Regions from separate parts of the Streptomyces marokkonensis genome, predicted to be linked through region 1. Evidence: riboswitches for the same ligand, from Rfam matches in the RefSeq annotation. Region 1 holds a riboswitch; the other holds the start of a gene.
The links. Region 1 has a riboswitch for cyclic di-AMP ahead of ABEA26_RS16820 (C40 family peptidase). Riboswitches for the same ligand answer to the same signal wherever they lie in the genome.
Positions count from the first base shown of each region.

Region 2: another riboswitch for cyclic di-AMP. It lies ahead of ABEA26_RS23360 (M23 family metallopeptidase); the one in region 1 lies ahead of ABEA26_RS16820 (C40 family peptidase).

Region 1 covers NZ_BAABCQ010000059.1:14,895-19,098, forward strand. The annotation lists gene ABEA26_RS16810 (helix-turn-helix domain-containing protein) at 1-761, opposite strand, end outside; gene ABEA26_RS16815 (ATP-binding protein) at 976-1,467, shown strand; gene ABEA26_RS16820 (C40 family peptidase) at 1,557-2,030, opposite strand; cyclic di-AMP (ydaO/yuaA leader) riboswitch at 2,034-2,178, opposite strand; partial or broken gene ABEA26_RS16825 (ATP-dependent Clp protease proteolytic subunit) at 2,549-2,920, opposite strand; gene ABEA26_RS16830 (ABC transporter permease) at 3,152-4,159, opposite strand.
Region 2 covers NZ_BAABCQ010000103.1:6,028-10,231, forward strand. The annotation lists gene ABEA26_RS23355 (PP2C family protein-serine/threonine phosphatase) at 33-1,256, shown strand; cyclic di-AMP (ydaO/yuaA leader) riboswitch at 1,500-1,657, shown strand; gene ABEA26_RS23360 (M23 family metallopeptidase) at 1,669-2,700, shown strand; gene ABEA26_RS23365 (aldo/keto reductase) at 2,881-3,825, shown strand; gene ABEA26_RS23370 (PrsW family intramembrane metalloprotease) at 3,841-4,204, opposite strand, start outside.

The DNA of each region.
Region 1 (4,204 bases):
TCTTCTTTCCGCTCGAGGTGCAGGCTACTCGTCAAGTGGTCGAGAACAACCACATCTAGATCGGAAGTGCTCGAAAAAGAAAAGATTACGAAAGGGCCGGTGACTCCGATGTGCGCCCCGGCGGCGAACGGCAGCACCTGGAGCCGGACATGGGGGAGACGCGCGGCCTCGACCAGCCGCGCCAGCTGACGGGCCATGACTCCGGGTCCGCCCACTTCCCGGCGCAGCACCGACTCGTCCAGGACCGCGCTCAGTCTCAGCGGCGTCGGCGCCCGCAGCACGTCCTGCCGGGCCAGCCGAACTTCCACCAGCGTGTCCAGCCGTTCCTCCGGCAGCCCGTCCACCGCGGCGCGCGTCACCGCGCGGGCGTACTCCGGCGTCTGCAGCAGCCCGGGGACCACCGTGGTCTCCAGCGTGCGCATCGCACTCGCCTGGGACTCCAGGCTGATGAAGTCGCGGTAGGTCGGCGGCAGCACCCCGCGATAGGCGTGCCACCAGTGGTTGCGGCCGCCCGCGTCGTCGGAGCCGGCCAGCGTCACCAGCAGCTCCCGCAGCTGGTCGTCGGCCACGCCGTAGGCGTCCAGCAGCAACCGCACGTCGGCCGGTTTCGCCCCGCTCGTCCCGGTCTCGATCCGGCTGACCTTCGACTGGTGCCAGCCCACCAGCCGGGCCGCCTCGCCGCTGGTGATCCCCGCCGATGTGCGCAGGGCGCGCAGCTCCGCGCCCAGCTTCCGGCGTCGCACCACGGGACCATGCTGCATGGGCCACTCCCCTACTCCCTAAGAGCCGCCCAAATACGCTCTGCCGTCGCAGAGTTCACCGCATCGAGCGACAGATATATGCACATCTTGGTGGATCGCCGCCCTCCACGGGCCTGATGGTGGCAGTCTGACGGCGAAGCACCAGTCCGGGACCGTACTCGAACCGTCCGCTCCATGTCGGGCCGCGGTCCCGTGGGAAAGGGACTACCTCGCCATGGCAGACCATCTGGAAGCATCCGTCACTCTGCCGAGCGATCCCGCCTCGGTGGCCGTCGCGCGCACGTATGTGGTCGGCACGCTGGTGGAGTGGGGCCTGCCGGCGGACACAGATGTGTCCGAGACCGTCCGGCTCATCGTCTCCGAGCTGACGACCAACGCGGTCCAGCACACCCTCGGCCAGTCACCCACCTTCACGGTGGACCTCGCACTCGACCGTGACGAGCGGCTGCGCATCGGCGTCACCGACAGCCATCCGCGGTTCCCCAAGCGCCTCCCCGCCGCCGTCCAGCAGGACAACGGCCGCGGCCTGGTGATCATCCGCTGGCTGACGGCGGAGTGCGGCGGCAAGCTGAGAGTGCGGGCCACGCGAGAGGGCGGCAAGACCATCTCCGTCGAACTTCCCTGGACGCCGCCGAGCGATCCGGTGCCCCCCGAGCCCGCCGCGGCCGTGGGGCGGGTCTCCGGCCGGCAGAAGACTCAGCGGTGAGGCGCCGAAGGCCTTCGGAGCGCCGCAGGCACATACCACGCACCCGAGGGGGAGACGGCGGGTCACGACGCCGTCTCCCCCTCGGGCGCCTACTTGACCCGGCCGTACCAGACGCTGCCGGTCCAGATCTTCTGCAGACGCACCACGTCCCCGGTCTTCGGGGCGTGCCAGATCTTGCCCTTCCCGGCGTAGATGCCGACGTGGTAGACGCTGCGGCCCGAGTGGAAGAAGACCAGGTCCCCGGCCTTGCGGCTCTTGGCGGAAATATGACGTGTCTTGTTGTACTGCTGAGCCGCGGTGCGCGGCAGCTTCTTGCCGGCCTTCTTGAACGAATACAGGGTCAGCCCGGAGCAGTCGAACCTGCGTGGTCCGACGGCGCCCCATGCGTACGGTGAACCCTTCTTGGAGGCCGCGATCTTGAGGGCCTTCGTCCCGTAGGTCGCCGCGGCCGCCTCGGAGGCGGCACCGGGGACCACGACGGATCCGCCGATGGCGGCGAGGGTGAGGGCCGAGGCCGTACCGGCTCGGGCCATCAGCGACGGGACACGATTGAGCGCGGACATGCGCAACCCTTCGTCAGCCGCCTGTGAAGGATGACCTGTCGGATTCGGGCTGGCGAAGTTGCCCGGCCGCACGAGTGCGGCTTCACCCCAAGGGCTGCTCGGTCCGGTGCCTCTCCCGCGGAGATGACCGTTCCGGCGACCCGTCGTGCTCGGGTCCTCCACTCCTGCCGATCCACTCCTGTCGACCGGTCGTCCGGGCGGCGGCAGGACTCGGCGTCCGCCCGGACCGCCCCGCCGCTGCGGCGGGGGCTTGTCGTCAGTCACGGATCTTGTCTCGTCCAGAGGGAGATTCCCAATGGAACGTGCCCTTTGTGTTGTTACTCGCCACTCACCCGTTCGGGTGGACGCCTCCGTGTTCGAGTGACTGCCGAATGCGGTGCCGACCTCCGGACCAGCGGCGGAGCAGGTCGTTCGGCCGTGCGGGCACGAGAGTTGCGCAACCTCGGCCAGTCGGAAATCAGTGGTGTTCCTACGCCGAAAGGGGGTACGCCGTTTGGTCCGTTTCACCCTCAGGTGCGTCAACTGCCGGAACACGGTGGAAGGCTGACGCGCGCAGTCCGCCGCTCACCGTCCAGTACGCGTAGCGCCCGGGCCAGGGGGGTGGCGTGCAGTTGCGTCTCGCCCTGCCGGTGCATCGGTGCCGGTGCGTCGCGCAGGGCCGTCGCCCTGTCGACCAGCGCCTGGGCAGTTCGCAGTGCGCGACAGGTGTAGCCGTCCCGCGCGGGGTTGATGCGCCCGAGCAGGTCGACGGCGTCCAGGACCGTTTTCCGCTCGATGTCCGCGGATACCTGCTCGGGAGTGCGGCCCGGGTGCCGTGCGAGGATCTCCTCCAGGCGCATGCGGACGCGGGCCAACTCATCGGCCCGTACGACGAGATCACTGGCGCCTGCCCTTCCGCAGGGCCGGTCGGTGCCGGCTGACGCGTCACCACCCGCGCGACGGCAGGTCGGCGCGCTTGCCCGGGAACATCACGGCCCGCGTGCCGCGGCCGGCTTCACGAACCCGTGCGTCGACCGGTCCGTGGCTCCCGGTCACCGCGTCGGGGTCCGCGACCTCCCTGCGTACGGCCTGGTCGGCGCACGGCCTGCTCGGCGCACGGCTGGGTTTCGGGCTGCCCGGGCTCAGGCGGCCGGTACCGATGTCCGGGTCCGGTCGGCCGCCGGTGAGCCGCCGGGTGCGCGTCGGCGCAGTGCGCCGCCGAGCAGGACGGCGCCCAGCCCCAGCAGGGCCCACCCCGTGAGGGTGAGCGCGGGGCCGGTCGCCGCGGCGCCGTCGAAGAAGGACACCGAGCGCAGCAGTGAGCCGCCCGCGCCCGGCGGCAGCCACTGGCCGATCATCCCGGCCGGCCGGGGCAGCATCTCCGGGGCCGAGGACACTCCCGAGGAGGGGTTGCCCAGCAGCATCATCACGGCCCCGCCCAGTCCCAGTCCCGCGCGCCCGAGCAGTGCCGCGAGCCCGGCGACGCCCGCCCCGACGGCCAGGGCCGACAGCCCGAACACGGCGGCCACGGCCCACCAGTCACCGGTGACCACTTCGAGCAGGGTGTGGGTGATCGCCGCCGCGACCAGGCCCGTCGACGCGGCGGCGCCGGTCAGTGCGACGGCCGCGCGGACGCCGCGCAGTCCCAGCAGGGTCACCGCGGCGCCGGTCGCGATCCCGGCCAGCGCGAGCGGCAGGACGCTCGCGCTCAGGGCCGCGCCGCGCGGATCCGCCCCGGAAGCGGGCACCACGTCGACGACCTGGACCGGAGCCCCCGCGGCGGATGCCTGCCCGGTCATCGCCTGCCGCAGCAGCTGGGCGACGGCGGGGCTCGCCGCGGACGCCGTGAGCAGCTTCGGACCCCGGTCACCGGCGACCACCGCGCCGTACACGGTCCGGTCCTCGACGGCGTCGCGGGCCTCGGCCTCGTCGGCGTAGCGGTGGATCTCGAAGGCGCCCTCGCGCTGGGTGAGCCGCTGCTCCACCTGCGCGATGGCGGCGGGTGCTCCCGCCACGCCGAGCGGCAGCTCGCGGGGTGCCGTACGGGCGGCCGGCCAGGCGAAGGCCCACAGTGCCAGTGCCACCAGTACGGGGACCAGGGCGACCACGGCGGCCACGCGGCGGCCGGGGGGAAGGGAGGGGCCGGACATGAGTGCTCCTCGCAAAAAGAAGGTTCGTTCGTTCTTTACCTGTCT
Region 2 (4,204 bases), on a different contig from region 1:
TGGACGTGCGGGGTGGCGGGAGACGAGTGGTGGTGCGGCCAGGTGACGTGGACGACGGCGAGGGAGCGTACGCCAGGGCCGGCGGCCGGCTCCCCGGCGATCCCGTGCCCGACCCGGGCCTCGGCGACCGTCCGGGGCCGGGGCCGGGGCCGTCGGCCGTCGGCCGGATGCGGCGGTGGCGGTCCTCGTACGGGCCGTACGGGCGGGCCTTCGTGCGCCTGCTCCCCGTACTGCTGATCGTCGTCGCCATCCTGTACGACCTCTTCACCCCGAGGTACTTCACCGCCGGCCCCCTCTACACGGCCGCACCCCTGGTCGCCGCCCCGATCTACTCACGGCGTGGCACGGCGCTCACCGGTGTCGCCGTGGTCGCCGCCGTCATCGGGCTGCAAGTGAGCATGGGCGTCGTCCACTTCGTCGACTCCCTCACCGAGCTGATCACCATCGCGACGGTCGCCGTGCTCGCCGTCCTCGTCAACGCCTTCGTCCGCCGCACCGGCGAGCGACTCGTCTCCGTCCGCGAGATCGCCGAGGCCGCCCAGCGGGCCGTGCTGCCCGAACCGGCCGAGCGGATCGGCGGGTTCGAGATCGCCGCCTGCTACGAGGCCGCGCAGGCCGACGCCTTCATCGGCGGCGACCTGTACGCGGTGCAGGACAGCGCGCGTGGCATCCGGCTCATCGTGGGGGACGTGCGCGGCAAGGGTATGGGCGCGGTGGCCGCCGTCGCCGTCGTGATCGGCGCCTTCCGGGAGGCCGCCGAGCAGGAGGTGACCCTGGAGGCGGTGGCGCAGCGGCTGGAACGGGCGCTGGCCCGCGAGGGCACCCGGCGGGACGGGCTGGACGCCTTCGAGGGCTTCACCACCGCCGTACTCGCCGAACTCCCGCACGGCGACGGGATCGTCCGCATCGTCAACCGAGGCCATCCGCCGCCCCTGCTGCTGTACGCCGACGGCACCCTGCGCCCGCTGCCCGCCCGGGAGGCGGCGCTGCCGCTCGGCATGGGTGAACTGGGGGTGTGGCCCGACCGCGCGGAGGAGGCGCCGTTCCCCGGCGGAGCCACGCTGTTGCTGTACACCGACGGAGTGTCGGAAGCCCGCGACGGCCGGGGCGAGTTCTACGACCCGCACGCGCGGCTGGCCGGTCGCGTCTTCCGCCATCCGGAGGAACTCCTCGGCACCCTCGCCGACGACGTGCGCCGGCACTCCGGGGGCGGCATGGCGGACGACATGGCGCTGCTCGCCGTAAGACGACCTTGATCAACATTACCTGCCGTGACGGGTCGACCCCCCTCCGCATAACAACTGACACAACGTCAGAAACTCGTGGCGTGAAAGGGAATACCGAAGCCGGGTCAACTCGCCCGGTTTTTGCCGGTCATGAGGCGTACGTCCCGGCCGGATTCGCTAATGATCAAGAGGAACCGCTTGGAATCCGAGCCTCGCGTCTATTAACGTTCGATAACGCAGCGCGGTCGTCCCAGCCGTCACAGAAGGCGGCTCCGTGCGCACGCGCCGAATCCCGCAAGGGAACCGGGGAACCACCACATTGGGGTGAATCGGGCGTATGACGCCGTGGAGACACGGCGGATATACGCGCGTAGGAGACCTTCCTGCTCCGAACCCGTCAGCTAACCCGGTAGGCGAGAGGGAAGGAAAGGAGTGCGCCCACGTGGCGTCCAACAGGCCTGCCCCCGAGGCCCCGTTCGTGCCGAACCAGCACGAGACCGACACCTTCGGCTACGACGGCTACCGTCCCGAAGAGGGCCCCTGGGAGGAATGGAATCCCACCGCGGAGTCCATCCGTCCCGTACGGGGCAAGCACCGCGTCGCCAAGCAGCGCGGCGGACTCGCCCGCAGTTCCACCGTCCTCGGCGTCGGTGTCATAGCTGCCGTCGGCGCGGGCGGCATGGCCAGCGCGCAGACCGGCAAGCCGCCGGTGTCGATCTCCATGCCGGACCTGCCGAACGTCGGCTCGCTCATCTCCGACGAGGAGGAGCCGGAGCCCGAAGGCTCCGCCACCCCGCTCAGCGGCGTCACCACGGTCGCCGCGGACACCTCGGAGGGCACCTCCGACGCCGGCGAGACGCTGCGGGCCCGGATCATGGCGCAGGCCGAGCAGCAGCAGGCCCAGGTCGAGGCCAAGGCCGCCGCCGAAGCCGCCGCCGCCGCCGAGGAGAAGGCCGCGGAAGCCGCCGCCAAGGCGGAGAAGGAGGCCGAGGCCAAGGCCGCCGCCGCCAAGAAGAAGGCGGAGGAGGAGGCCGCGAAGAAGGCCGAGGCCGAGCGTCTCGCGAAGCTGGCCAAGCAGTACACGCTGCCGACCTCCTCGTACACGATCTCCTCCAGCTTCGGTCAGGCCGGCGCCTACTGGTCCTCCGGCTACCACACGGGCCTCGACTTCGCCGCCCCCACGGGCACGCTGCTCAAGGCCGTCCACAGCGGCACCATCACGTCGGCCGGCTACGAAGGGTCGTACGGCTACAAGACCGTGCTCACCCTCGACGACGGCACCGAGATCTGGTACGCCCACCAGTCCTCCATCAACGTCAGCGTCGGCCAGAAGGTCACCACGGGTGACGTCATCGGCCGCGTCGGCGCCACCGGCAACGTCACCGGCGCCCACCTCCACATGGAGGTCCACACCAGCGACGGCGGCGGCATCGACCCGATGGCGTGGCTGGTGAGCAAGGGCCTCACCCCCTGAGACCCCTGAGCCCCGCCTCGCGCGCCGCCCGTCCCCGCCTCTCCCCCTGATCACAGCCCGCCGCCTCTGATCCCCCGGCGGTCCTGACGGCGCCCCCCCCCGACGTCAGGGCTGCCGGTTTGCGCGAACTTTGCGCCGTCACCGGAATCATCGGGTCCGCCGCGCTCGTTGACGCAGGACATGACTTCTCTGCGCAAGCTCGGCTCCTCCGACCTGAAGGTCTTCCCCCTCGCCCTCGGCGGCAACGTCTTCGGCTGGACCGCCGACCAGGACACCTCCTTCGCCGTCCTCGACGCCTACACGGCGGCCGGCGGCAACTTCCTCGACACCGCCGACTCCTACTCCGCGTGGGTCGACGGCAACAGCGGCGGCGAGTCCGAGACCGTCATCGGCGAGTGGCTCGCCTCCCGCGGCAACCGCGGCGACGTCGTCCTCGCGACCAAGGTCAGCCAGCACCCCGAGTACCCGGGTCTGAGCGCCGCGAACATCAAGGCCGCCGCCGACGCCTCGCTGCGCCGCCTGGGTACCGACCACATCGACCTCTACTACACCCACTTCGACAAGCCCGAGGTGCCGGTGGAGGAGATCATCGGCGCGCTCGACGAGCTGGTGAGGGCGGGCAAGGTCCGGCACATCGCGGCGTCCAACATCTCAGCCGAGCGGCTCGAGGCCTCTCTCGCCTTCTCCGACCGCGAGGGCATCGCCCGGTACGTGGCCCTCCAGCCCCACTACAACCTGGTCTCGCGCGACACGTACGAGGGCGAACCGCGCGACCTCGCGGAGCGGGCGGGCCTGGCCGCCGTGCCGTACTACTCACTCGCGTCCGGCTTCCTCACGGGCAAGTACCGGGCCGGCGCGACGGTCGACAGCCCGCGGGCCGGCGGTGCCGCGAAGCACCTGGAGACCGAGCGCGGCCGGCGGGTCCTCGCGGCCCTGGACGAGATCGCCGAGGCGCACGACGCCCCCGTTGCCACTGTCGCCCTGGCCTGGCTGGCCGCGCAGCCCACGGTTACCGCGCCGATCGCGTCCGCGCGCACGGTGGAGCAGCTGCCGGCGCTGCTGGGGGTGGCGGAGCTGAGCCTGACGGAGGACGAGGTCGGAAGGCTGACACAGGCGTCGGCCTGAGTCCGGTCGCGGCCGTTACGGCCGCCGGTAGGGGGCGTACGCGCTGTACGGCCGGTACGGATGGCCCCAGGGCGGTACGGCCACCGGTGCGGGCGGCGCGGTGGCCCGGCACGCGTGGTCCAGGGCCGGGCGCGCCACGTCGCGCCGGTGCCACAGGGCGTCCAGCAGTTGCCGTTCCCGTACGGCGAAGTCGGCGCCCGCCCCGCCTCGGCGTCCGCGCTGCCGCAGGAACGCCAGCGAGGTCGCGTACGCCTCGTACTGCGCCACCGCCCGCGCCGCCTCCTTCCCGGAGTGCCGGTGTGCGTGCTGCCGGGCGATGCGGCGGGCGCGCATCGAGCCGAGCGCGTACGGCTCGCCCGGAGCCAGCCAGCCGGCCATG